One region of the Viridibacillus sp. FSL E2-0187 genome, then DNA from elsewhere that is predicted to be linked to it. Evidence: a T-box and tRNA genes for the amino acid it is inferred to sense, from the RefSeq annotation. Region 1 holds a T-box; the other holds one or more tRNA genes.

What was found. A T-box is a leader RNA that pairs with one kind of tRNA and senses whether it is charged. The one in region 1 lies ahead of metG (methionine--tRNA ligase), so its partner is inferred to be a tRNA-Met.
Region 2: it has a tRNA-Met gene. The T-box ahead of metG (methionine--tRNA ligase) is inferred to sense a tRNA for this amino acid. The anticodon was not compared.

What each region holds. Positions count from the first base shown of each region.
Region 1 covers NZ_JBBOVG010000001.1:1,131,974-1,147,045, forward strand. The annotation lists gene MHH85_RS05530 (endonuclease Q family protein) at 1-252, shown strand, start outside; gene metG (methionine--tRNA ligase) at 313-1,956, opposite strand; T-box leader at 2,008-2,261, opposite strand; gene MHH85_RS05540 (ABC transporter ATP-binding protein) at 2,394-4,136, shown strand; gene MHH85_RS05545 (ABC transporter ATP-binding protein) at 4,129-5,949, shown strand; gene MHH85_RS05550 (dynamin family protein) at 6,227-8,101, shown strand; gene MHH85_RS05555 (class I SAM-dependent methyltransferase) at 8,264-9,019, shown strand; gene MHH85_RS05560 (GNAT family N-acetyltransferase) at 9,030-9,542, shown strand; gene fabZ (3-hydroxyacyl-ACP dehydratase FabZ) at 9,621-10,046, opposite strand; gene MHH85_RS05570 (nucleotide excision repair endonuclease) at 10,291-10,662, opposite strand; gene MHH85_RS05575 (ribonuclease H family protein) at 11,085-11,753, opposite strand; gene MHH85_RS05580 (polysaccharide deacetylase family protein) at 12,064-12,798, shown strand; gene MHH85_RS05585 (restriction endonuclease) at 13,146-14,150, shown strand; gene MHH85_RS05590 (hypothetical protein) at 14,478-15,072, shown strand, end outside.
Region 2 covers NZ_JBBOVG010000002.1:263,849-278,920, forward strand. The annotation lists gene mfd (transcription-repair coupling factor) at 1-2,626, shown strand, start outside; gene spoVT (stage V sporulation protein T) at 2,709-3,245, shown strand; gene MHH85_RS20440 (hypothetical protein) at 3,286-3,603, opposite strand; gene MHH85_RS20445 (putative polysaccharide biosynthesis protein) at 3,840-5,444, shown strand; gene mazG (nucleoside triphosphate pyrophosphohydrolase) at 5,462-6,934, shown strand; gene MHH85_RS20455 (RNA-binding S4 domain-containing protein) at 6,931-7,221, shown strand; gene yabP (sporulation protein YabP) at 7,679-7,978, shown strand; gene yabQ (spore cortex biosynthesis protein YabQ) at 7,975-8,439, shown strand; gene MHH85_RS20465 (FtsB family cell division protein) at 8,518-8,940, shown strand; gene MHH85_RS20470 (S1 domain-containing RNA-binding protein) at 9,066-9,497, shown strand; tRNA gene MHH85_RS20475 (tRNA-Glu) at 9,741-9,812, opposite strand; tRNA gene MHH85_RS20480 (tRNA-Met) at 9,853-9,926, opposite strand; gene MHH85_RS20485 (SpoIIE family protein phosphatase) at 10,110-12,524, shown strand; gene tilS (tRNA lysidine(34) synthetase TilS) at 12,541-13,953, shown strand; gene hpt (hypoxanthine phosphoribosyltransferase) at 13,983-14,525, shown strand; gene ftsH (ATP-dependent zinc metalloprotease FtsH) at 14,655-15,072, shown strand, end outside.

The sequences.
Region 1 (15,072 bases):
CGACCTAGACCGCCTTATATTCATCAAGTTCCGCTAGATTTCATACCAGGACTCGGACCGAAATCACTAGACCGCTTACTTCTTGCAGTTGGGACAGAAATGAATATTTTGCATAAAGCAACTTATAAAGAATTAGCAGCAGTGGTACCAGAAAAATTAGTTCGATATATTGATCAATCCCGCAAAGGGAAGTTGTTAATAGAAGTTGGTGGTGGAGGTAAGTATGGCAAGGTACAAAAAGAAGAGTCTTAAGGATTTTCAGTGTGAAAGCTTTCGTCGAATGGATCAACCATTTGCCGAAAGCTTTTTTGTTTATTTTACAGCGTTACTTTGACTGATGAGATGTTGATATTCTTCATCGATTAGCGCAATGTCCAATCGCTCAAACAATGGTTCTACATATTGAATGGATGTTGGTAATTCCACTAATTCATGCCACGAAACATCAGAAATTCCAAGCATGTCACGAATTTTCTTTGTCGAGAACGGAATAAAGGGTTCTAGTAATTGTGATAAATTTGAAATGATATAGACGCATGTTGCAAGAGTGTTCGCACAACCAACTTCATCATCTTTTACTTGTAGCCATGGTTGTTGCTCGTCAAAGTATTTATTGGCTGAACGGATGTAAGAAAAGATTTCTTCAAGTGGTGCTTTAAAATGCCCTTGTTCAATCGCTATAGCTACTTCATCATAGAGTTTTTGCGTTTGAAGTTTGATTGAAGTATTTAATATGCCATTAGGAATTTGTTTATCGAATGATTTTTCGATAAATTTTAATGTCCTATTAACGAAATTTCCGTATGCACCTAAGAGCTCGCTATTATGACTATAAATAAACTCACGCCAAGAAAAGTCTGTGTCGCGATTTTCTGGTGCATTGATCGTCAAGAAATATCGAATTGTATCTGCATCGTATTTTTCAATAATATAGGGTACCCATACTGCCCAGTTTAAACTAGTGGAGAGTTTCCGTTTCTCTAGTGTTAAGTATTCATTTGAAACAATATGTGTAGGTAGGGCAGGGCTATTTAGACCCGTTAAAATAGCAGGCCAAATGATTGTATGGAAAGGGATATTATCTTTTCCATGTACGTAATAAGAGATTGTGTCGCTATTCCAGAAATCTTGAACGTTTTTCTGATGCTGTTGGGCCCATTCTAATGTAGCAGTGTAATACCCTGATACAGCTTCAATCCAAACATATATTTTCTTACCGTCAAAACCGTCTACTGGTACATCGATGCCGTTTGGTAAATCTCTCGTAACGGCTCTATCAGGTATGCCTTCTGCTAAGTAACGTTCGGATAAATCGATTGCATTTTGGCGCCATGCTTTTTGTTTCTTTGCATTTTGTACATAGTGTTCTAATGCGTTTTGCATCTTACTTAGTGCAAAGTAAAAATGCTCAGTTTCTTTCACAGTAGGGTGATTGCCACATATTTTACATCGCCGATCAATTAAATCGAGAGGATCTAATATTGTTGAGCAATGATCACATTGATCCCCGCGTGCCTTACTACCGCATACTGGACATATACCTTCGACAAAACGGTCTGGCAAAAACTGCTTGTCATGTTCACAATACGTTTGTTCAATTGTTTTTTTATATAAAAAGCCGTTATCTAGTAGCTCCAAGAAGATATTCTTAACAGTTTGATGATGGTGTTCAGCATCCGTACGTGTATATAAATCGTAAGTAAAACCTAGTTTGTTAAAACAAGCTGTAAATTCTTCGTGATATCGATCTGCAATCTCCTTTACAGTAACACCTTCTTGATTTGCTCTGATAGAAATAGGCGTTCCGTTACAGTCGCTACCGGATACATAAAGAACATTTTCTTTCTTTAATCGATAATATCTAGCTAAAATATCTCCTGGTAATAATGCAGCAATATGTCCTAAATGTAATGATCCGTTCGCATACGGCCAAGCTCCGCCAATAACAATACTCATTTAAAAAAATCCCTCCTAAAATAAAAAACCTCGCCCTAATCAAAATTAATTGATCAGGACGAGGATATATACCCGTGTTACCACCTTCATTTACAAATAGCTTGCACCATTTGCCTTCATCAGTACGCCAATAAGGGATACTGTTGCTGTTATAACGAGTGCCTTTCTCGTCGTAGCCTACTAAATAAATCGTTCGGTACGAAGCTCAGAGGTCATTTTCAAATAGTTAAGTTCACTTCATTTCCACCAACAGAAGCTCTCTAGACAACTTAATATATTTTACTTTTCCTCATCAACGCGTGTTTCTATATGTTGAAAAGAAGTATAAAACAATATTCTTGGAAAAGCAAGTATATTTCGAATAAAATCAGCTGATGAATGAGGGCGCATCAAATAATATGTTATAATTATCTAATTTACAAAATTGGAGGAAGACTATGCAAGCTGTTAAAAAAATTTTACTGTTTTTAAAACCGTATAAATGGTTGGCCATTTTAGGGCCGTTATTGATGGTAGTTGAAGTAACGATGGACTTAATTCAACCGACTATTATGCAACATATTATCGATACAGGTATTGCTAATCAAGATCATACATATGTAGTGAAAATGGGCATTCTAATGATTGTCAGTGCATTAGTCGGGCTTGTTGGTGGAGTAGGTTGTTCCATCTTTAGTGCTAAGACAGCTGTCCATTTTGCAACGGATATTAGAAAGGATTTATATGATACAATTACTTATTTTTCGAGTAGTAATAGAGACTCATTTGGGACTGGTAAGCTTATTACGATAATGACAAGTGACGTAGAGGCCCTACAACGTGCTTTAATGATGACTTTGAAAATTTTTGTACGTGGTCCCTTATTATTTGTCGGAAGTATTGTCATAGTGTTTATGACTGCTAGAGAGCTATTTCCAGTACTACTCGTAGTAGTGCCTGTCTTGATAATCTGTATCTACTTTTTCACGAAGTTATCAGGTGCTATGTTTGGTAAAGTGCAGCAAGCGATAGATGCGGTGAATACGAAATTGCAGGAAAATTTAGCTGGAATCCGTGTGATTAAAGCATTTAATCGAAAACGCCATCAAATTGAACAATTTACGGATGTAAATGATCAATTAACAAAGCGAACAATTACTGCGGACCAAGTCGTAGCAGTTTTGATGCCTTTGACGATGTTTGTCATTAATATGGGGATCATAGCGGCGCTCTGGTTTGGTGCGATAAAGGTTGATAATGGCACACTACAAGTTGGTGTTATTTTAGCTTTTATCAACTATTTAACGATTATTATGAATGGTCTAATTTCAAGTAGTATGGTGTTAATGCAAATTGCTCGCGCTTTCCCTTCTGCAAATCGAGTACACCAAATACTTGCAACACCAATTGACGTTCAAAATGCGGCCGATCCTATTAAGTTAGAAGAAGTCAATGGAGCAGTTACGTTTGAAAATGTCAGTTTTAGCTATAGTAAAAATGGTGAGCAAGTGTTGAAAAATATTTCATTTACTGCACACTCAGGAGATTTTATAGGCATTATTGGTACAACAGGAAGTGGGAAGTCAACACTTGTGAAAATGATTCCAAGACTTTTTGATGTAGATGAAGGACAAATCTTCATAGATGATATTCCGCTAAAGCAATATGATTTAGAAACGCTTAGAGAAAATATCGGATTTACACCACAAAAAGCAACGCTGTTTTCGGGATCAATAAAAGAAAATTTACAATATGGAAATCAAAAAAGTTTGGAAAAAGATATGTATAAAGCACTTGATGCTGCCAGTGCAATGGAGTTTGTTGAGAAATTAAAAGAAGATTTACAGCACAATTTAACTCAAGGTGCAACGAACTTATCAGGTGGCCAAAGACAGCGGCTTGCTTTAGCAAGAGCACTTATCAGAAAACCATCCATCCTTATATTAGATGATACTACTTCTGCGGTAGATAGTATTTCAGAAAAGAATATACAGCAAGCTATTGCAACAGATTATCAAAACACGACAACTTTTATCGTGGCTTCTAAAATTTCCTCTATAATGAATGCCGATAAGATTTTAGTAATGGAAGACGGAGCGATTGTTGGTATGGGAACTCATGAAGAATTGCTTGAAAATAATACAATCTACCAAGAAATCTACGATACCCAAGTAGAAAAAGGAGGGGTGTTAAGTGAGTAAAGAACAGCCTAACCAACCCCGTAATGGATTAGAACGTGGACCACATTTTCGTGGACCTGTTGTGAAACCGAAAAATCAAAAACAAACGTTAAAGCGAATTTGGGATTATGTGAAACAGCAACGATTGCAACTCATTGGGGCAATTTTCCTCGTTATATTAACAACTGTTTTAAGCTTAGCAGGGCCTCTTCTAATCGGAATAATAGTGGATGATTATATTATTCCAAAAGATTTAAGTGGCACTGCTCAAATGTTATTTGTTTTGGCAGGTGTATATGTACTAACGTCAATTTTCACTTGGCTTCAAACGTATGTCATGATCAATGCAGCATTAAAAACAATTCAAAAGTTAAGATTAGATTTATTTGAAAAGTTGCATTCGCTATCACTACGTTTCTTTGATAAAAGGTCACAAGGGGATTTAATGAGTCGCGTAACAAATGACATTGATAATTTAAATGTTGCGTTGAGCCAAAGTGTCGTTCAAATTGTCTCATCAATTTTAACATTGATTGGTACGAGCGTTGCAATGTTCATACTAAGCTGGCAGTTAGCAGTGGTCACTTTAACCATTATTCCGCTAATCGTATTTGTATCGAAACAAATTATTAAAAGGAGTAGTGTTAACTATTCTGAGAGACAACGGGATCTAGGAACATTAAACGGCTATATCGAAGAGACTATAACTGGCTCTGAAGTAATTACTTTGTTTGGTCAAGAAAAAATGACGACGACACATTTTGCAAAGGTCAATGAAAGTTTGAGAACATCCGCTATGAAAGCTGAAATTACTTCTGGCTTTCTTGGACCCATTAATAACTTTATGAACAATCTTGGTTTAGGGTTAGTGATTGGGACAGGGGCACTGATGGCGGTAAGTGGTCATACGTCAATAGGCGTTATAGCTGCATTTGTAACGTATACACGTCAATTTTTCCGTCCAATTAATCAGTTATCCAATTTGTTGAATACATTTCAATCTGCCATTGCAGGTGCAGAACGAGTGTTTGAGATTATGGATGAAAAACCAGAACGTATTGATGGGCAAAATGCAATCGAAAAAGAACAGCTTAAAGGGGATGTTGCATTCCGAAATGTTACTTTTTCATATGATACAGGCAAGCCAGTCTTAAAGAATATTTCCTTTCAAGCAAAAGCAGGTGAGACAATTGCGCTTGTGGGTCCTACAGGGTCAGGGAAGACAACGATTATTAATTTGTTGACAAGATTTTATGATATTGATCAAGGAGAAATAGTACTTGATAACGAAGATATTCGTTCGTATAAAATTGCCAATGTGCGTGAAAAGGTTGGCGTTGTATTGCAAGATACGTATTTGTTTTCAGGAACAATCATGGAGAACATCCGCTATGGGCGTCTTGATGCATCTGACGATGAAGTCATTCAAGCAGCGAAAGTGGCATATGCGCATTCGTTTATAAAATACTTACCACTTCAATATCAAACGGAAATTAAGTCAGGTGGAACGAATTTAAGTCAAGGTCAGCGCCAACTGCTAGCAATTGCAAGAGCCATTTTAGAAGATGCGGATATTCTAATTCTTGATGAGGCTACTTCTAGTGTAGATACACGTACTGAGGTACAGATTCAAAAAGGCCTGAAGCATTTAATGACTGGCCGAACTAGTTTTGTCATAGCACACCGTTTAAAAACGATAGAAAATGCCGATAAAATACTTGTTATTAGAGACGGAGAAATAATAGAACGTGGCAATCATAAAGAACTCATAGAGCAACAAGGATTTTATTCTGAATTACAAAGGAAATTAGATATTTTACCCACATCATCTTAAATTGAAAAGAAAAGATGATAGTTATAATTACCTATCATCTTTTTTATTTAATGCAGTATTAATTGAGGTTAGGGTATTTTTATTAAAATTTTATCTAAATACAATATTTAACTAAAATATATATTAAAATAGGTTGTGTTTCTTTGTTCAATAGTCTTGGTTATAGCAGTGTGTGGACGATGTTTTGCCCTATTTTTTCATTGGTTTTACTTTCTTTAATTATTTGAATATAGTTTTGCTGTATAATTAGAACTATTAGAAATGGGGTTTGGTTAATATGGATAAGGACCTAAGAAAAATACATCATCTAGAAGATACACCGCTTATTCGTTGGAACAAAAATGAACCTAATGAGTTTTTACAACAATTCGTTACAAAGTTAAAAAGTTTGAATATGATTCTTTCAACAAATACATATGTTAAAGGTACAAATAAAGTGCTGACACGAATTATTGAAGACGCTCAAAATCAGACAATGATTTTACTTATAGGCATGACTGGCGCAGGGAAAACAAGTTTAGTGAATGCACTGCTTAAAAGAACCGTACTATCAACGGTAATGGCGAAAGCAACTGCGATAAATACCATTATTCGATACGGTCAAACAGAAGAAGTGAAGGCTTATTTCCTTGATGGACAAGTAGCGAGTTTTGATCTTGATAAAGTAGAACTATTCACAACATCAGACACCTTTAGTGCCGAAATCTTACGTGAAAACCTGGATTATATTGAAGTTTATGTAAATAATGAATTGCTAAAAAAAATTACACTTATCGATACAACACCGCTAGAGCCGAGTGGTGATGAATCAGCGTATGTAAAGGAATCGATATTAAACCGCGCGGATGATTTGTATTGGATTTTCAACTGTAATTCAAAACCAACACTAGGTGAGTTAAAGCTACTTGAAAAATTTCACCAACGGAATGTAAAACCATTAGCAATAATTAACGCTATTGATATTCATGAAACGGCTTATGAGCAATTTATAGCTGAACAAAAAAAATTACTTTCACCTTATTTCCGTAAAATAATGGGGATCTCTGTTAGAGATGCCGAAGTAGCTGTTGTAACAGATGATGAGGTTAAGTGGAACCAAAGTAACTTTGACTTGTTATTAGAGGAAATTGAGAATTCCCACGATAACCAAACAGATCGCGTATATCTCATCATGGAACGCTTTATCAAATGGCTTAAGAGGTTTCAAACTGAGATGGAGTTAATACCTCAAAGAGAGCCTTATATAACAGCTTATAATCTATTAGTCCAGAGTCAAATAGGAAAACAAAAGACATCTGAAAGAACAGAAATTGAAAATCAAAAGCTTATCTCATATGAAAAGGAATATCGAAAGGCATGCGTAGTTTTTAAAGATGTGCAAACGTTGTATCAATTGCTACAAGTAATTTCGAATAATAAGCATTTTAAAACCTATGACGTCATGGTCTTTGTTGAGTATTCAAACGATTATTTGAAGGCTGTAAGGGAATACCGTAAAATGCTTCAATCGTACAAAAATGAGTCTAATAGAAACGAAGGAAAACAGCGCCATTCAACAGGGAAGGGCCTGTTAAAAACAATGTTCGTCAACGAGCAACAAAGTGGAAAGCAGAGTAAACAAAACGAACCATCTCAAGTTTTACAAGCGACACTCGTGCAACAATACAAGAAAGTTCTCGCTTTAGAAACGCAATTATTTAACGAATATCCAGCAGTATTGAAGAATTTAAATGACATCGCTAACGATCAAATTGAGAGAATTATTAATCGAATTAGTCTGATTGGCACTGAGCGAAAGAAAAAGAAACAACAGTTAATAACCGCAATTAGACAGCTGAATGGCTTTAATAACATTTTGGAGGCAAAAGACTTTGTCGAAACATTTGTGGAGCAGCTCATTGAACAGAAGGATCTCCTAGTGACAAAAAAGGAAAGGTTGTCACTAAGTGAAACTTTAGTAAAGATTAAAAGTATTAAATTATCACATGAAACGTTAATTGCAAGTACACATATCGATGAACAAAATGATGAAATCTCAAAAATACAATCAAGATTATATGAAAAATATCATTTACATCCTCTTCAATTGACAATTGATGATATGAAATCAGAAATTGAAGAACCGCCTATTTATAGCGGTATTAGTGATTAAGCGAGGATACTTACCCCGTAACTGGGTGTAAGTATCTTTTTTTGTAGACATAATTCCATTATGTTACAATAAAGGGAATAAAAAAAGGGGCGGACTTCATATGGGGATTCGAAATTTACGTCAATAACACACCTTTCAGATACTAAAAAGGAGTGTTAATTAATGAACAAGAATGAACAATTTTATGACAAACAATACGAATATATGGATCAAATATTTGATGCAAAGGTAGAAGCTTACCATCATGACAAAGTAGAGTTAGTTGAGAAAAATGGCTTAAAGATAGATTTAAATATTCTAGAGCTGGGAAGTGGCAATGGAGAATTCGCAGTAGCAGCAGCGATGCATGGAAATCACGTTTCAGCTGTTGAAATCATTCCACGTGCCATAAGTAAAATGTTTGAGCTAGCTAAGGAAAATAATGTAACGAGAAGAATTAAGGCTCATCAAGACAGCTTCTATACCATTTTGCTTGCTGATAAATTTGATACTATATGTTATTGGGATGGTTTTGGGGTTGGAACAGATGCGGATCAACAATTATTACTTCACAATATAGATTATTGGCTAAAACCTGATGGTACAGTATTTATAGATGTTTTCGCACCTGCATATTGGGCTAAAACAGCGGGGCAATTTATGGAGCTTTCTAAGACAGTTTGTCGACAATATGATTTTGTTATAGACACTAATAGAATGCTAGATACTTGGTGGTTGACGGAAAACCCGGATGAAAAAAAGCAACAATCGTTGCGCTGTTATGAAGTAGCTGAATTCGAAAAAATGTTAATAGGTACTTCATTAGCTATTGAAGAGATTATTCCAGGTGGAAAAATGGACTATGATAACTGGATTTACCATAAGCAAGTGCCAATGGAAGAAGCAATGATATATACAGTAATTCTACGAAAAAAGTGAGGTTTAGACTATGACGTATGTTATCCGTCCTGCAACAATTGAAGATATAGCAGGTATAGCGAAAGTACATGTAGACAGTTGGCGCACAACTTACAAAGGGATAATAAAACAAGACTTCTTGGACAATCTAACATATAGCAGTAGAGAAGCATTATGGCAGCGTAATATCGAAAGTGAAGGGAATATTATTCTTGTAGGAGTGAAGGAAGAAGATCAACAAATTGTAGGTTTTATATGTGGTTCTCAAACTCAAGAAGGTGAATATCCAACATATGATGCGGATCTTACGGCCGTCTACCTATTTGAGCATGAGCAAGGAAAAGGAATTGGTAAAGCTATGTTAAAACAACTATTTGCAGAGTTTAAAAAACTCAATTACAGTTCGTCAATTGTGAAAGTATTAGAAGACAATTCATCTTGTCGCTTTTATGAAGCGATGGGGGCTGAATTTATCGACTCCAATCCAATTCAATTTGGCGGTGAACAATTAGAGTTACTTACGTATGGTTGGCCAAAAATTTAGTATATATAAAAATGAAAGCAGTCGATTTTAATAATCGGCTGCTTTCTATCTTTACTTCTTAATCGATTGGAAATCTGATTAATCACCAAAGGCGAATATTAATTCTGTCTCGCAAACTATTTCGCCATCTACAGTGGCTATTCCTTTGCCTTTCCCAATAGCACCTATTACTCGAGTTATTTCAACTTCAAGGCGTAGCTGGTCTCCAGGTATCACTTGGCGTTTAAAGCGGCATTTATCTATTCCAGCTAAAAGTCCTAATCGTCCTTCATTACCTTCTTTTGTAAGCATGACAATAGCGCTAACTTGAGCTAATGCTTCTACAATTAATACACCGGGCATAATGGGATAGCCTGGGAAATGCCCATTAAAAAACTCTTCATTTACACTCACATTTTTTATGGCAACTGCTTTTTTACCTTCTTCTAATTCGAGCACTCGATCTACTAATAGAAAAGGGTAACGATGTTTAATGATTTCTTTTATCTTTTGTGTGTCTAACAATATGTTTTCCTCCAAGGTCATAAATTGATACCTCTTCATATTAACACCTGGTGCTAATAGTTGGTAATGTTTTTTTCGAATTTTTAAGGAAAAATAATAAAATGGAATTTTAAAACCGTACTTTCAAGTTATTATATTCGAAGCATAAGGTACGAAAGTTTCCTAATATCTCGTACTTTATATATTTTAAGAGCATAAAAAAACGCTCAACAAGTGCTAATGCACAGGCTGAACGCTTTTGTTTTTAGAAGAATACTTTTTCAGTATTGTATTTCGCACGGAAATGGTTGATAGCAAATGTTTCGTAAATTTCACGTTCCATTTGATCTTCAACAACGAATACTTCAATTTTATGAACTTCGTTACGGTGATCTTTAATAGGTGAAACGTTATCTTCAAAGTGTTTTTTCACACGTTGACGGATTTTACGTGCTTTACCTACAAATAAAAGCTCATTTTCTTTGTTAAAGAACATGAAAAAGCCGCCTTTATCACGAGGGATTTCATGGAAATCAATAAATCCATAAATTGAAGGGATAATAGCGTCCCCTTCTTTAATTTTTTGTTCGCGTTGACGAATTACTACGTCTGGTTTTGGCATTTCAATTTTGATCAAAAAAATTCACGTCCTCATTATTATATAGTAGTTAATGCTACCATAATTGTGTTAGAAAAGCTATCGGATTTACTAGTTGACGAAATACACGTCTATTATAAAAAATTATGACCCTATTTTCAATTTATCCTTAAGCAAAATAGACAATTATTTTTACAGATCTTATTGCTGTATTTCTAAAATTTTTACGAGTCTAATAATCCAATATAGCATAATCCATGGGAGAACGAACTTTGTAAACCATTCCACTGTATTAGTTAGAAGATAGTGTGCGTTTATATCAAAGAATGGAAGAATTATCAAAATGACTAAAAATATTGTTATAGCTACTATCATATTTTTCATTCAGAAATTCCTTTCTTTCTGCCATTATATAATCGATATTTGTTTACTTTTCTAAGATGACTATTACTTAACATATATCAATCGTTGTCAGCAGTCAGTTCAAGTTGAGCATTGATGTCGACACCATTTAGCGCTTGTGTGGCAAGTCGGTCTGCCTCAGCATTCGATTTTCTTGGTACGAGCTCGTAATTAGGACGAATACCAAGCTTTTTTAATTTCTCATCAATTCGATCTGCCCATTTTGATAGGTCTTTTTCTAATAACGCCCATTCACCGCTCATCTGATTGATAACAACTTGTGAGTCTCCGATGAAAACGACAGGTAGATGGTGAACATTTAATTGCTCAAGCTCCACAAGACCCAAATAAAGTGCGGCATATTCTGCCTCGTTATTTGATTTCAGCACTTCAGAAGGGGCATTCTTCCTCACCCGATACGATTTTCCACTCTGTTCAAAATAAATAACGCAGCCTAAACCAGCATTGCTAGTCGTACGATCAAAGCCACCATCGAAATACACTGTAATATTATGAGGTTCAGTTTCAATCTCTTTAATGTAGCGTTTCAATTCCTTAATTGTCCAAGTGCAGTCAAATGAGTCAGTAAAGGTTATACTTTTGGCGCGTCCTGTCCGCTCAAGATCCTCTGCTACTAATAGTCCTTTTTCTGCAGGCATCTCCTCGGAGCGAAATATAGCTTCTGTTCCTCTTGGTGTTTTGTAAACCCATTCGATTGAGATGTTCATCGTTTTATCTCCTCTGCCTTTAAAATGAGCAAAAACCTCTTTGCAGTGTAATTCATAATTCGCCTTTTTCAAACGTTAAATTATATTTAATAGTTAATTTTTCCTTCACATAACAAAATTATACCTAAAAAATTATCGAGCTTACACTTAAGGACAAAGCAATTGCACTACAAAATTTAGTGCCCGGACAATTAGTTAATACAAATCATGGAAGGAAGTAGAGACTTTCGCAAAGTATAATTTATCGCGTTCAGTAAATATTAAGACAACGGCGTTTTTGTAATAATTATTAAGCTTGGTAGGTGATGTATTGACTCGTAAGAATATATTAATTCTAACTGTTTGCGCTTTAATCATCTCAGTATTTTATGCTGGTTTTAGTATTGCTGCTGATAAGGGACGGAGATATTATGAAGAATCAGGGCAAATGCTTTGGGATATAAATACTGAAGAGAAGATTATCGCAATTACATTTGACGATGGACCACATCCAAAATATACAGGGCAAGTTTTAGATTTACTCGCTAAATATAAAGCTAAAGCTACTTTCTTTGTTGTTGGAGAAATGGCAGAGAAGCACCCTGAGCTGGTTTTACGGGAATATAATGAGGGACATGAATTAGCTAATCACACATATTCTCACCCTTATAAGACGTCGCCAAAGAAATTTGAAGAAGAATTAAAAAAAACAAATGAAATAATTTACAGTATTACTGGCTTTTCTCCTGTATTATTTCGTCCTGTTGGTGGTCAATTTGATGAAAAAATGATCGATATTGCCACTAAAAACGGCTATAAAGTAGTGATATGGTCGTGGCACCAAGATACGGAAGATTGGAAAGGGATTTGGTCCCAAAAGATAGTGAATAAAGTATTGCAGGGTTCGAAACCAGGTAATGTGATACTATTTCACGATGGTGGTGGAAATCGGACTCAAACGTTAAAGGCACTTGAGAAAATAATACCTGAGCTTCAAAAGCAAGGATATAAATTTGTTACAATATCTGAGCTTATTGCCAGTGTAAATGGAAAAGTAAGTAATTAGAGATCTTCAACAGCTTATAATTGATATGAAAAAACGCCAAAATGAATTTGATAAATCGAGAAATTTAAGTAAAAAGTTACTAAAGCGTTTGGTGATGCAAGGAGGCATTTGCTAAACGCTTTTACTCATTTTAATTTTAAGCTTCTTTAGAGATGAGACTAAAGAAGTCTGAAAACCAATTAAAGTATGTGTTTTGTATAGTGTTTTTGTATAATATTTACCAATAATGTAGTGTTTTTATATTATTGAATAATCATTTAGTTATTATATAATAAGTAATGGTTACGATTATTATTAAAATAATAGGACTATATATTTACTTATTTAGGTTGGTGAGCTGTTTTAGCATGTCTGAAAATCGTTGTTACATACATAAAGTGAAAGCTGCCGAGGTGTTAGTAGACGAGAAAATTATTGTGTACTGTCCAAAATGTGCTGAAGCTAATATACATAAAATTGTTTTACAAGAAGAGAAAATATTAAAATCTGAGGAATTAGCAGACATAAGAAAGAGACGCCATATTGCAATGAAAGAGCTGTGGAAGAGCCTTGCGTTAGCATTTTACTTAGAATGCTTACCTATTTTCATCACTTTGTTTACACATTCGCCCAAAAGTTTATCCGAATATATCACTGGAGTAAAAGAACTGTATAGTCAGTTCCTATTCCAACCTATTGTTCAACTCATTGCCATTGGATTTATTGTGCTTGGCGGGTACTTCTGGATAGCTGCTATTAAAAGTCTAAAAGAGATAAAAAAAGAAGAAGCTACTTTATTGAAACCATTTGCAAATGAAGCTGAAGTCCATGAGAAATTCCAAACGCCAACTAAGATCGATCAAGTGAATGAATTTGTGAGAAATGTTAAAAAGAAATACGATAGTAATTTCTTTAGCCAACGAAAAATTCATCAAATGAGCCCATATGATTTCAAAATATATATGGCGAAACAATTGCAAAAACTTGATTTTGAAAATGTACGTTTAGCTAGGGATGATAGTGACTTTAAAGTAGATATTTTTGCTGACGGGCCAAATGGCAAAGTGGCATTCCGATGCATAAATGATATCAATTTAGTGAAAATGGATGAAGTACATAAAATTGCAGTAGAAAAAGTTTATTATGATTGCGAAGCATCTATCTTAGTAACCACTTCAGCTATAACAAAGGATGCGTTGGAGTTAGCTGAGACATTGCGAGTGACTATATGGAATGATCAAGTTTTGAAAGAGAAAATCATCTCTATTGAAAATGAACAATGGACCGAACATTTACAAGACTTTTATGATTACTCTGATCAAAATCTGAAAAAATATACAGAATTTGAAATGAGAAGACTAGCTCAGTCTTAAAGTTAAAACAAAAAGTTATCCTGCTATTATTTAGCAGGGTAACTTTTTTGTGTAAAGAACTCTTTATATCGAAAGCTGTTTCCATTATTATGCAAATAAATAATTCGAAGCAATGATTTTAACGACAGTCTAAATCTAAAATACTAAAGCTAACTAGTTAATAGATAGCATCTTTTTTTATCAATTGGATATTTAAAGAAAATAAACATTTCATATGATTCAGTATTAATGGCCGAACAAAATGTTAATTATCCACCTAAATAACCATATACCTGTCAAAAATTTATGTATATAATTTTAGTAGATTGATAAATTTGGAGGATAATTATGAAAAAAAATCAATTAAATTTCTTTAAAATGATGTTAGCACTAGTAGTAGTTTTCGCGTTTGCATTTGGCGCTTTAACAACTAAGACGAAAGCCGCAACAACAACTGAGGTTGATACGGTTACTTTAACAAATGACAAATCAAAAATGCTTGATAGAAAATTCAAAATGGGCACAGATATTATAAAAGTAACTGTACCAGCTGACGGCTTACTTACGATGAAACTAAATGATCCTAAAGAACGTGAAATAGCTCTTCTACTAGTAAATGAATTTGATATTAGTCAATTAGAAGATATCAAAGATTTTGATCTATCAGCATTAGAAAAATTGGAAAGTACATTTAATGATGTAGAATTATTTGGTTATGCGATAAATTCAGAACTTACTTGGTATGATCCATCAATGCATTCCATTTCTGTTGGTTTGAAGAAAGGTACATATTATCTTTTAGCATATAAATTAGACTTTGGAAAAAATAAAGGATACAGTACTAAATTATCTTTTAAAGCAGGTAGCAACTATGAAAAAGAATCAAACAATTCAGCTTCAAAAGCAACACCAATCAATTTAAACAAAACATATAATGCATCTT
Region 2 (15,072 bases), on a different contig from region 1:
TGCCCAAAATGCTCTCGTTGTATTTGATGAATTAGGCAGAGTTCAAGAAGTAATGGATGCGTGGGAGAAAGAAGAGAAAGAATGGTTCTTGAGCCTTCTAGAGGAAGGGAAAATGGTGCATGCCGTGAAACCTTCATATTCACTAAAAGAAATTTTAGCGATGCTAAAACAACCGAAGCTATTCTTTGCCCTATTTACGCGTGCATTTTCTGGTGTGCAGTTTAAGAAAACTACAAGTTTTTCATGCAAACCAATGCAACATTTCCATGCACAAATACCTTTATTGAAAAATGAGATGGAGCGATGGGAGCAAGGGAAATTTACGGTGCTCTTTGTGGCGGAAGGTAAAGATCGTCTACGAAAAATGCAAACAGTGCTGGATGATTACGATATTCATATACAACTGGGGGAACCGAATGGAGCGGGTGTTTATGCAATTGAAGGTGCATTGACAGCTGGCTTTGAACTCCCGTTACAGCGTTTAGCGATTGTTACGGAAGAGGAACTCTTTAAACAAAAGCAAAAAAAGAAATCGCGCCCTAAAAAAATGACAAATGCCGAGCGTATAAAAAGTTATACAGAAATCAAACCAGGAGATTATGTCGTTCATATTCACCATGGTATTGGGAAATATATCGGTATCGAAACTTTAGAAGTAAAAGGGTCACATAAAGATTATTTGCACGTCCGCTACCGAGCAGATGATAAACTATTCGTACCAGTCGATCAAATTGATTTAATCCAAAAATATGTTGCTTCTGAAGACCGTGAACCGAAGCTACATAAACTAGGTGGAGCAGAGTGGAAACGTGCGAAAAGTAAAGTTTCATCTGCGGTACAAGATATTGCCGATGATTTAATCAAACTATATGCAAAACGTGAAGCTGAAAAAGGTTTTGCCTTTACTCCAGATGGCGATGAACAACGCACCTTTGAAGCGGCATTTCCATATGAGGAGACGGAAGATCAATTACGTTCTATTCGTGAAGTCAAACACGATATGGAACGTGAGCGCCCAATGGATAGACTTGTCTGTGGTGATGTTGGTTATGGTAAAACTGAGGTTGCCATTCGTGCAGCCTTTAAAGCAATTATGGATGGGAAGCAAGTAGCTTTCCTTGTACCTACAACCATTTTAGCTCAGCAACATTATGAAACGATGGTAGAACGTTTCCAAGAGCAGGCAGTTTCTATTGGTTTACTTAGTCGCTTCCGTACAAAAAAACAGCAAGCAGAAACACTAAAAGGATTAAAAGACGGCACGATAGATGTTGTTGTGGGTACGCATCGTCTCTTATCTAAAGATGTGGTGTATCGTGACTTAGGATTACTCGTAGTCGATGAAGAACAACGATTTGGTGTGACGCATAAAGAAAAGATCAAACAATTAAAAACGAACGTTGATGTATTAACGTTAACAGCAACACCAATACCTCGTACATTGCATATGTCGATGGTTGGTGTTCGTGATTTATCTGTTATAGAAACACCACCTGCAAATCGCTTCCCAGTCCAAACGTATGTCATGGAGCATAGTGGTGCGCTGGTGCGTGAAGCTATTGAGCGTGAAATGTCACGCGGTGGGCAAACGTTTTATTTATATAATCGTGTTGAAGATATGGCGAAAAAGGTGCAAGAGATTCAAGAGCTCGTACCTGAAGCGCGTGTTGGCTTTGCACATGGCCAAATGACTGAGTCTGAGCTAGAATCTGTTATTCTTGGATTTTTGGATGGAGATTATGATGTGTTAGTCACGACGACAATTATTGAAACAGGTATGGATATTCCTAATGTGAATACATTAATTGTACACAATGCGGATCGTATGGGTTTATCACAGCTTTATCAATTACGAGGACGTGTTGGGCGTTCCAATCGAGTAGCCTACGCTTATTTCATGTATCAACGTGATAAAGTACTGACAGAGGTAGCTGAGCAACGTTTGCAAGCGATCAAAGAATTTACTGAACTTGGCTCTGGATTTAAAATTGCCATGCGTGATTTATCAATTCGGGGTGCAGGAAATTTACTTGGGTCTCAACAACACGGCTTTATCGATTCTGTCGGATTTGACTTGTACTCACAAATGCTTGAAGAAGCAATAGAAGAACGACGTAGTGGTACGAAAAAAGAAGATATACCTGAAATTGAAATAATTTTACCGTATGACGCATACATTCCAGATCAATTTATTCCAGATGGCTATCAAAAAATTCAAATGTATAAACGTGTAAAAGCGATGGAAAATGAAAATGACTATCTTGAAATCATTGATGAATTGCAAGATCGATTTGGTGATATACCTTTTGAAACCGAACGTTTATTACGTATTGCGCGAATGAAAGTTTGGGCGAAAGAAGCAGGGGTCACTTCAATTAAGGAAACGAATAAAGTGATTACTATTCAAATTTCAGAGCAGGGTACAGCGAATATAGATGGCGCGAAAGTTGTCTCAGAATCATTGAAGTTCGGGCGGGCTGTGGGCTTCCGGATGGATGGGCAACAGCTATTACTTACAATAGATGAACGCAAAACGGATAAACAATTACCGTTTGATATTTTAGAAGAAATTATGAAACTTTTGCCGACTGCAAAAAGGGAAGAATCTGCACCTGTTGCAGAGTAATACCCTTTTTGCATAGATTCCCCATTTGTGAACCATACTAGGACAAGTATAACTATATTTTGTCGAAAGTGAGGCAACACGAATGAAAGCAACTGGCATTGTACGACGTATTGATGATTTAGGGCGCGTCGTTATCCCAAAAGAAATAAGAAGGACTTTACGCATTCGTGAAGGCGACCCGTTAGAAATTTTCACGGATCGCGAAGGGGAAGTTATTTTAAAGAAATATTCACCTATTAGCGAATTGAGTGACTTTGCTACTTCGTATGTAGAAACGTTATATGAAACGTTGGGTACTGCTGCTTTAATTAGTGATCGAGATGAAATGATTGCTGTAGCAGGTGTATCAAAGAAGGATTATGTTAATAGACAACTATCGTCATTTGCTGAAGAAAGTATTATGCAACGATCCATTCTTGTAGAGAAGCATGAAAGCTCTGTAGAGTTAGTTCCAGGTCAAGTTGAGCAAATAAAATCTTACTGTGTGGCACCAATTATCGTGTCAGGTGACCCAATTGGCGCTGTTTATATATTGTCAAAGGTACACTTTATTGGCGACTCGGAGCAAAAAGTAGCTGAAACTGCAGCTCACTTTCTTGCGAAGCAAATGCTTGATTAACATGAAAAAAGTCTTCCTCGCAAAAGCGAGGAAGACTTTTTTATTTTATCGTTTTAATATTAGGAGGATGTATATTTGTTGAAAAATTAAGCAACTTCATTAAATCATTGGTATTTGATTCATTATGAATAGGGGCCTGTTTTGTGGTATCTTCCCGCATTTCGGAAATTAATATTTTAGTGCCATCTTCTTTGACGAGATACTGGCGTACATAACCATTTTCTTTTTCAGTTATAACTTGATTTTTTTTGGATTTTGATTTTAATGCAGCATAGATATATGAGCTTTGTAGTATATGTGGCTGATTAAATTTCGCCGCGTTATGAAATGTTTTGATATTCGTGACATTCATCTTCAAAGTAATCTCTCCTCTATACTCTTTAATTAAGGATTTTATCGGATTCTTTTACTGAAATTGAACTAAAAGTCACTTATTTATAATCCATTACTATATAAAGAAATGATTCTCTAATAAGTATAGTCCTTGGGATATACGTTAACCTGCTTTTTATGGATATGCATCAATATGCTATACTGATGACATTTAGATTATTATGGATTTTAGTGAACGATGTATAGGAATGAGGATTTGAAATGCCTGAGAAGTGGGGAATGAAGGTATATGTGAAGGGAGTCGCGTTATTAACGCTTGCTGCTCTTTTTGTCAAAGTACTGAGCATGTTGTACCGAGTCCCTTTCCAAAATTTAGTGGGGGACCAGGGGTTTTATATTTATCAACAAGTGTATCCATTTGTAGCAATTTTCGTTGTTTGGACCTCGAGTGGTTTTGCTGTCGCTATTTCTAAAATTCTTGCTGAGGCTGAAGAGCGTGATGAAGAATGGCGTAAAGAATTATTACGAGTGGTATTTTATTATTTAAGTTTCTTATCCATCCTTTTCTTCGTAATTTTATTTGGTGGCGCTGATCTATTCGCAAAATGGATGGGAGATCCGGAATTGGCTTCCCTTTTACGTACAGGAGCGTTTGTTACGTTATGTATGCCAGCAATTGCTGTTTATAAAGGGTTCTTCCAAGCGCGCGGTATGATGACTCCAGTTGCCTATGCACAAGTGGTAGAACAAACTGTACGTGTCCTTGTAATCTTAGGTGGCACATGGCTTGTGATGACGACAACCTCTTCCCTTTATCAAGCTGGACAAATGGCTATGGCAGGCACTGTTGTTGGTGAATTGGCAGGTATTATTTTATTGTGGATATATTATAAAAAGGTTAAGCAGAGGGACAAAATAGTTGTAAGGAAAAAGATATCCATATTTCCTGTAGTAAGGGAATTGACAGTTTTAAGTATTACGGTCAGCATGAGTGGACTTTTACTATTGTTTTTTCAACTAGTTGATTCATTTACTGTTTTTGAAACTCTTACGAAGAGTGGCGTACCAACCATTGAGGCAATGGAAACGAAGGGGATTTATGATAGAGGGCAGCCACTTGTACAAGTAGGACTTGTCATCGCGACATCGCTATCCCTTGCCATTGTACCTCTTGTTGCTCATACATCAAAAAAGGACAATGGGCGAAGAACTGAACGGTTTATTCAACTGACCTATCGCACATCCTTGTTATTTGGTTTTGCTGCGACGCTTGGTTTAATGCTTGTTATGCCTTATGTAAATGAGATGCTATTTGAAACACGTGAATTATCTAACGTACTAATAGTATTTGTGGCGCAAATTATATGGCTGTCGCTTATTTTAACATTAACAGCTATGCTTCAAGGGTTAGGGAAATTAAAAATACCGACTTTAATATTAATAGTGGGCTTTATAGTTAAAGTGATTTGTAATGAGTTGTTTATTATAAGATGGGGTATCATAGGCGCGGTGTATGCTAGTAATTTAGGTTTAATATGTTCAGCTATTGGGTTGATCTATTATTTTAAAAAAATTAGACCAATTCGCTTCGCACCTTCACGTTTTTATATATGCACGGGATTTGCTTCAGTCGTCATGATAGCTTTTGTGGTGTTTTGGAGTTATTTTGCTGAGCAGATGCTCTTTGCATCTTTATCTTCCCGATTGAATGCTGCGTTGACTGGTAGTTCAGCAGCGTTGATAGGAGCCTTTGTCTTTTTGACAATCATTGCAAAGTATAGAGTTCTAACAAGTAGGGATTGGTTTTTACTACCGTTCGGGCGCAGAATGGCTAGTTATCAATTATGGCTTCAAAGAAAGAAATAAGGATAGGTGGAAAAATTATGCATCAATTAACAATAATCGGTCTCGGAGCTAGTGACTTTGAGCAATTACAAATAGGTGTTTATCGCAAGCTACAGCAGGCTAAGAAAATATATGTACGAACGATAGACCACCCAGTATTAAATGAGTTAGCAACTGAAGGGGTCGAATTTGAAAGCTTTGATCATGTTTATGAAAAGCACGATGATTTTCGACCAGTTTATGAAGAAATTGTAGCAACTCTTTTAAGTTACGTGGAGAAAGAAGATATAATGTACGCAGTACCTGGACATCCACTCGTAGCAGAGTTAACTGTTCAACTTTTAATCGAAGCTGAAAAAGAAGGGAAAGTAAAACTGAATATTGAGGGAGGTCAAAGTTTCCTAGATCCAATCTTTGGCGCATTACGTATCGACCCAATCGATGGCTTCCAACTGGTAGATGGAACAACTTTCTCAGCACATGAAGTGAATATGAAGCAACATCTATTAATTGCACAAGTGTATGATACTTTTAGTGCTTCAGAAGTAAAACTGACTTTGATGGAAAAATACAGTGAGGATTATCCAGTTACAATTGTTACTGCAGCAGGCTCAAAAGATGAAAAGCTACGTACAGTTCCTTTATACGAATTGGACCGTGCAGCCGAAATTGATAACTTAACAACTGTCTACGTACCTCCAGTAACGAATCGTGATGAAGCCCTTCGTGAATGGTCGACTTTCCGTGAGATTATTTCAACATTACGTGGCCCTAATGGTTGTCCTTGGGATCAACAGCAAACGCACGAAAGTTTGAAAAGATATATGCTAGAGGAAGTGCATGAGTTCTTACAAACGATCGATGAGCAAGATGATGAGCATTTGATTGAAGAACTTGGCGACGTTCTACTACAAGTATTTTTACACGCACAAATCGGTGAAGATGAAGGATTCTTCAACCTTGAAGATATATTAGAAGCTATAAGCACAAAGATGATTCGTCGACATCCTCACGTATTTAGTGATGCTACTGTAGATAGTGTGGAAGAAGTAAATGCTAACTGGGAGAAAATTAAAAGTAAAGAAAATGTTAATGGTGAGATATCGGAACCTTTATTGAAGGGTGAGTACCGCGCAACATCTTCCCTACAAACGTCTTATAACTATCAAAGACGAGCGGCAAAAGTTGGATTTGAGTGGCCTTCGGCAGATGGTGTGTGGGAAAAATTCTCCGAAGAATGGAAGGAATTCCGAGCTGAGGTAACGAATGGAACGAATGAAACACGTCTCGATGAATTTGGCGATGTGCTATTTACATTAGTGAATATCGCACGTGTCTATAAAATTTCAGCTGAAGATGCCATGCTCCATGCTAACAGAAAATTTGCTAGTCGCTTTGGGTATGTTGAAGCTCAAGTAATGGCTGGAAAAAAGGATTTTAAAGCGTATACGTTTGAAGAGCTAGATGCCTTTTGGAACGAGGCAAAATTACAGGGAGGGAATAAAATATGAGATTAGATAAATTTTTGAAAGTATCGCGTTTGATTAAGCGTCGTACATTAGCAAAAGAGGTTGCTGATCAAGGTCGTATTACAATTAATGGTAAGGTAGTGAAGGCAAGTACTGCTGTAAAAGCAGGTGATGAGCTCGCAATCCGCTTCGGTCAAAAAGTAGTAACAGCGCGTGTTGAAGAGTTGAAAGATACAGTGAAAAAAGAAGACGCTGCAAGAATGTTTACTATTTTAAAAGAAGAAAAATTAGAGAAGATTGAACCGCAATTTATCGATGATGAGAACTAGCTGGTTTTGAGAGAAGATGTTGCTTATAGAGAAGAGTATATTAAGCATTGATCTATGTTTTATTTGAATGATCTTATATGAGGTTGCCCTGAAAATTAGTATGCGCTAAATTTTAGGACAACCTTTTTAATTACAATTCCAAGCTAATTCTTCAAAGTATCACTGACCAGTAAATATGATAGGGTAGAAGTTACAAATTATTAATGGATAAGAATATCTTATATAAGGATCCATAGAAATGAGCAGCTATATGCAGTAATGCATCATTATAGGGATTTCTTCTATCTATGTGAAGAGTGAATGTTGTAAGTTCTAACGTTAAAATTGTATAGAAGTACCTGCAAATCGGTAAGGAAAAACTATCTATAAACAAATTTCTGAATGGAAATTAGCAGTTTTATCATAAAGGGTTTGTCCGCAGCATATAGTTTAAAGACAGGACAAGGGAGGGGAATCATTGACGTTACAGCCGGATAATGCAACGTACACAATTCCAACAGGGGATCATTTGCTAACGGTCAGAAATCGCAAACGAATGGATGTCACTTCGGTGAAATCAATCGAGCGCTTTGATCAAGAAGAGTTTTTAGTGCACACTTCGCAAGGACATTTACTCATCAGAGGTGAGGAATTACGTATTGTCCATTTGGATGTAGATAAGGGTTTATTGACACTTGAAGGAACAGTGAAGACGCTACAGTATGATGACGAAGACAACGGCTTGTCTAAAAGCTTCCTTCATAAAATATTTGGATGACCTTAACAGCGCAATTTCTCAGCCTTCTCGTCATGATTGCTAGTGGAATTGTAGGAGCAGCATGTATAGACCTTGTACGTACGATTAAATATTATGCACCGCCGCGGTCATTCAGAAGAAAAGGCTATATTGCGTTAGAGTTGATAACTTGGCTTATACTCGGTATAGCTAGTTTTTATTTACTATTTAAAGTGCGAGCTGGTGAATGGCGTATTGTTGATCCAATAGCACAGCTCGCAGGTTTTTATTGTTATCAATTATACTTCCAATCGGTATTTCGCTTTGGAGGTCGTCTAATATACATCATTTTGCTTAGGCCATTATGGTTGATTTTTAATTTTTTCGTTTCGATCATAAGGTGGATAATCCGCGCCCTAATGCGTGTTGTAAGGCTCCTGCTGTTACCATTTAGGCCATTGGTTAAAAAAACTAAACAGTTAAGACTTAAAAAAAAAGGGTAAATTCGCTATAATGGAGAATACACATACAATAACAACTAAGAAGCTAGAAGTATTATTAATTGGGGAGGGATAACGAGGATGAATAATCGTAACAAAAAAGCTAGTGGGGAAAATTCAGTTGCTGCCATTCGTCGAGAATACATCGAGTCCATAGAACGGCAGGAAAAGAAAAAAAGAGCCATGAAAATACGTCTTTATCGAAGACTGGCGCTTTTCGCAATCGCGTTTGTTCTCGTTATGGGGTCCCTAATATTTACATTAATAAATCAAAAGAAGACGCTCGCTATTAAAGAACAAAAAAAAATCGAGCTAACCCAAAAACTTTCAGACGCCCAAGACCAACAAGAGGAATTGGAAATTCAAATTTCGAAGCTAAATGACGATAATTATATCGCCAAACTAGCACGTAAAGAACTTTTCCTTTCTGAAAAAGGTGAAATCATTTTCTCAATTCCAGAAAATACTGAAAAAGATGAGAAAAATGGGAAATCGAAAGAGTAGTCTTATTGACACTCTTTTTTTGTTGGCTATAATTAGAAGTGAGAATCTAACCTTTTTTTAAGATTCATAAATTGATTACATGACTTACAAAGTCGCTTTATTTAATAAGGAGGAGCATTTTTTTTATGTCAATTGAAGTAGGCAGCAAGGTACAAGGTAAGATAACAGGTATCACAAATTTTGGAGCATTCGTAGAGCTGCCAAATGGCTCAACAGGTCTGGTGCACATTAGTGAGGTTGCAGACAATTATGTAAAAGACATCAACGAACATTTGAAAGTTGGAGAAATGGTTGAGGTTAAAGTAATGAATGTCGAAGCGGATGGCAAAATTGGTTTGTCTATTCGAAAAGCAAAACCTCAAGCAGAACGACCAGAGCGTCCTCAGCGCCCACGTCATAATAATCGTTCAAATGATCGCAATGATAATCGTCATCAACCGAAGGAAAATTTTGAACAGAAAATGGCACGTTTCTTAAAAGACAGTGAAGATCGTCTTGCAACATTAAAACGCGCTACAGAATCTAAACGTGGTGGCCGTGGCGCAAGAAGAGGGTAACTTGCTGGCTATTTTAATCGTAGAAAAAGTGTGAAATAGATTTTTGAGCAATCCAAGTACTTCGTGGATTGCTTTTTTATTGTTTATACCTGACGAATTGTACTATTAAATGCAATACGAACAAACTAAAATTCGCCAATAACGACACCTCTGCAGATGATTTGCCACTTATATTTATATATCGTACTTAATTTGACAAACAAAAAAGCAACTTTCTTATGATAAGAAAGTTGCTTATTATGATGACCCCTACGGGATTCGAACCCGTGTTACCGCCGTGAAAGGGCGGTGTCTTAACCGCTTGACCAAGGGGCCAAAAAAATATTGGCACAGATGGCCTAAATGAAAAAAATTATGGCGGCAGAGGGGATCGAACCCCCGACCTCACGGGTATGAACCGTACGCTCTAGCCAGCTGAGCTACGCCGCCGTTCTAAACAACATAATAAATAATACAAGATAAAGTATGTAAGTGTCAAGCTGTTTTATGAAAATATTTTCTTAAAAAAAGCAATTTCTCGTCGAAAAGTTTTTTTTCATGAAAACACAAAAAGACAAACTTTCTGGAATATTCAGTCTATAATGATGGCAATGTTCAGGAGGAGGTTGTTTTATGAAGATGTGGCATGAAGGAATAGCGCAAAATCAAGCAATTAAGAATACATGGGCAAGTGTAGCTAAGAGAAAATACCGAATATGGCTATCTGTTTTGTTTTTATTTTGTTCCTTTTACTTATCTCAAGCCGTGTTATTTGAAGCAACGGTACCATTCTTCCTACCAATTGCAGCAATTGCATTTACTAGATATCCAAGGTGGATGAGTTGGACATTAGTAGGGGGATTATGTGGAAGTCTTACATTAGGTTTCGGGCAAACAACAATTCATGTATTGGAATTGTTGTTTTTATTACTCCTTTTAAAAACCCCTTTTAAACGATTGCCACTTCCTGTAATAGTCGGATTTAGTATTTTGACGGTTCAAATAGTTTGGCAATATATTTCGTACAGTGGGCATCCTCCAATTCTTGTATGGCTATACGTCGGATATGAAGGTGTACTAGCTATCTTTATGACACTTTTTTTGGGTCTCATTTTCTTACCGATGCATCAGTTAATGACGGCCAAATGGTCTTTTGAGCGACTCGGTGCAGCATTGATCGTAGGCGCTGTGGTATTAACGGCTATGGATGGTGTTGTACTTAGCTTCTTATCAGTATCGCGTATTGCCATGCATTTACTCATACTTGTATCAGCATTAGTTGGTGGTGTCACATTAGCGACGGCTGTTGCAGTACTAACCGGTATGATACTTAGTTTATCTCAATTATCTTTTAGTGGAATGATGGCGGTTTACGCGGTAACAGGGTTATTTGCAGGAGTTTGTAAAAATGTTGGTAGGTTTTGGATTGCCACAGGTGGCATAATGGCTAGCGTCTTTTTTGCATTGTATGATGCGACACTACCACTTGATTACACATTTTTTATGTCTATTGCATTTGCTACATTACTATTTTTTATCTTCCCACAGAAATGGGTTTTGTATTGGCAAAATCAACTATATCCAAATAGGGATGAAGTACTTTTAGAAAGGCAGAAGTGGTTAACGGAAAGGCTCAATACAAAGCTTGAAGATTTTCATCACTTCGTAGATTTTATGAAAGAGCTTGTACATGACCGTTTTGGGAATGTGAATAAACATGTAGCGGAAGAGAGGCAAGAGCAGCCGCTCGCAGTTTGCCAATCTTGTTTTAAGTATGACAAGTGTTGGAGCAATAGTAAAAGTGAGATGCCAGACCTAACGCAGAGATGGCTTGATGCAAGTGCTACTGCAAATGCAGCTACAAGGCTACAGCTTGATGAGAAGATTCGTTATAAATGTGTGAAGTCCGCTCCATTTTTGTCAGCGCTTGAGGAAAAAGTTTCGAAAAAACAACTTAGTGGTCAGTTTTACCACGGCCGTAAGATGATTGCTTTGCAATTGAGAGATATGTGTCAGCATATCGATATGGTGATGAATGATATGACGGGAGAAGCAGTGTCTTTTCAACATAAAGAGGACGAGCTATCAGAAGAGCTAAAGCTTGCTGGTATCGAACATTTTCAAGTAGATATTTTATCAAATGAGGCAGGTAATCGAAAAATTGTTTGCTGTTTACCAGAGAAAAAGGCTATGTGGGAAACAGATCAAACATTAGCAGAACGCTTAGTATTACCTATTCTACAAAGTGTGTTTAATGAGCCGTTTGAAATCGCGCGAACTGCTATGAAGGACAGTCCGTATCCACATTTACAGATGACCTTCCAATCTTCGGTTCGTTTCCATATGTCTTATGATGTATATACGTCTTCGAAGCAGAATACGATTTACTCTGGTGATTCACACGCCGTTTTTCCACTTCATCAAGGGCTTACGGCCGTTATGTTATCAGACGGAATGGGACATAGTAAAAAGGCGCATCAGGAGAGCAGACGTCTCATTCGATTAATGCGTGAATGCATGCATCATCAAATGGCACCCGAAACAGCGATGCATACATTGCATTATGTCATGTCTTTGAAAAATGATAGTGATATGTACGCGACAATGGATTTTGCGCTTGTTGATTTACAAGTAGGAACCTTATGGTCTTGGAAAGCAGGAAGTATGGCAACTTATTTAGTACGAGGGGAAAAGTGTATTCGACTAGAGAGTAAGAGTGAGCCAGTAGGATTTTTAACATCCTTTTCAGTAGAAGCAGATCAAGTGTCGCTAAAGGCAGGAGATATTATTTTTATGTGTACTGATGGTCTGTTCTTTGAAAATAAGCCTTGGGAAGAGCAAGAAAGTAAACTGATTCGCCATTTACGCGAGCTAGAGAATTGTCCAGCTGAGGAAATGTGTGCATCTATTGTTCGTGCGTTTCGAGGTCCGGATGTACCGAATGATGATTGTACACTCGTCGCAATCCGCATTGAACACAAAATATCGAATTGGTCTTTATTTAAACCATCTTCGGCGGCTATTTCTGAGCAAAGAATGGTAAGATAGTGAATGAGGTGAGAAGATGGAACAACTCGAACAAAAAGCTTATCAATACATGAAACAGTATCATTTATGTAATGAAGGTGACCGTCTTCTCGTAGCTTGTTCGGGAGGTGCTGATTCAATGGCACTTCTGCATTTTTTGTATAAAGAGAAAGACCGTCTGGGTGTCTCTGTTGCAGCAATTCATGTGAATCATATGTTGCGTGGGGAAGATGCTGAGGGGGATCGTCGATTTGTTGAAGCTTTTTGCCAAGAACGAGAGATTCCTGTTTATGCTATTGACATACCTATTCCTGAAATTTTACAACATGAGAAAGGGAATCTACAGGCTATATGCCGTAGAGAGCGTTATAATTATTTCGAGAAAATCATGTTAGAAAGTTCAAGTACGCATCTTGTTGTTGCTCATCATGCAGATGATCAAGTAGAAAGTGTCATAATGGCGCTTACAAGAGGCACAAGTGCTTCTGGTCTAACGGGTATTAAAAGAGAGCGTCCATTTGCAAACGGGCATCTAATACGTCCATTTTTAGCAGTCACAAAGAATGACATTCATACTTATTTACAACGAAATGAACAGGCTTATCGAGAAGATTCTAGTAACAAAAAGGATTCTTATACACGTAATCGAATTCGCCATCATGTTGTGCCGTTATTAGAAGGTGAAAATCCACGTGTTGCTGATGCAGTTCGTCAGTATACCGAGAAGGCACAAGCAGATGAAGATTTATTGCAAAGTTTAGCGCACGATGCTTTTCATGAAGTTGTGGCTAAAATAGATGAAGATTCATGGAGAATTTGCATAAAAGCATTCCAAAATAAGCCACTCGCTTTACAAAGAAGAATCATTCTACTACTATTAAAATATCTATATAAAGATACAACCATTGTACAAAGTTATACACTGTGGAACTCTATTCTCGAACAGACTTCATCGACGGCTGGAAATGCAATTTTGCATTTACCAAAAGGTGTTGTAGCAATTCGTCAATATGATGAGCTAATTATCAAGAAAAAACAAATTTTAAGTGTAGAAAAGTCGCCTTTAATGGTTACGCTTAATGCATGGACGAATTTGACGAACAATTTGCGTGTATACATAGGAAAGCTATCTGATGAAAGGCCATCTGATACTACCCCGTCCGCAAAGACGTATTTTTTTCAAATTGAACTGCTGTCATTGCCGTTATATGTCCGAACGAGAATGAATGGAGACCGCATCAATTTACTTGGTTTGAATCAGCATAAGCGCATATCTCGTATTTTTATTGACGAGAAGGTACCAATGGCACTTAGAGATGAATGGCCAGTTATTGTTACGCAAGAAGATGAGGTCATTGCACTTCCTGGTCTTCGTATAGGTAATTGTTTTTCTTATTGCGAACGATCTACTGATGATGCGTTCTTCATCGTAGATCAACAAACTTTGTAGTGTCTATATACAATCAAGGAGGAACTAAGATGCTTCAAAAAGACATCGAAAAAGTATTAATTTCAGAGGAAGATTTACAAATTAAAATTCGTGAGATTGGGGAATCCTTAACGGAGGAATATCAAGAGAAGTTTCCTTTAATGATTGGTGTACTAAAGGGTGCAATGCCATTCATGGCTGACTTAATGAAACGAATCGACACTTACGTTGAAGTAGATTTTATGGATGTAACTAGTTACGGTAATGCTACTGTATCTTCTGGTGAAGTGAAAATCGTTAAAGACTTAAACACAAGTGTTGAAGGTCGCGACATTTTAATTGTAGAAGATATTATTGATAGTGGTCTAACGCTAAGCTACTTAGTAGACCTTTTCAAATATCGCAAAGCAAAATCAATTAAAATCGTTACATTATTAGACAAACCAACTGGTCGCAAAGTAGACTTAAAAGCTGATTTTGTAGGTTTTGAAGTACCAGATGCATTTGTTGTAGGATATGGATTAGATTACGCAGAAAAATACCGTAACTTACCATACATTGGGGTGCTAAAGAAAGAAGTTTATTCATTTTAATAACAATGTTAAAATTTTGACAATTTTACATTGAAACTTCTTTTTGCAAATGCTTTTCGTTGTACGCCTTAATGTTCATATGTTAAGATTTACTATAGTTTTTCTGTTTACCTTGTGAGGAGGCTGGGGATGAATCGAATATTTCGATACACCATATTATATTTATTAATTTTCCTCGTGATCATCGGGATTTTTGGTACGTTTAATAACTCGAACCAACCGACGAAAGAAATACAGTATCACGAGTTTATAACAGCACTAGATAAAGGCAAAGTAACCCGTGCGGAGTTACAGCCTGACAAATTGGTTTATGTCGTTAAAGGTGAATTAGAGGGTTACAAAAAAGGTGAATCTTTTGTAACAAATGTACCTCGTGATAACCAAGCAGTAATGGATAAAATTGATGCTGCGGCAAAAAACAACTCGAAAATCAACTTTTTACCTGCTCCTGAAACGAGCGGATGGATTCAGTTCTTTACTGGGATTATTCCATTCATCATCATCTTTATCCTGTTCTTCTTCTTATTGAATCAGGCACAAGGTGGCG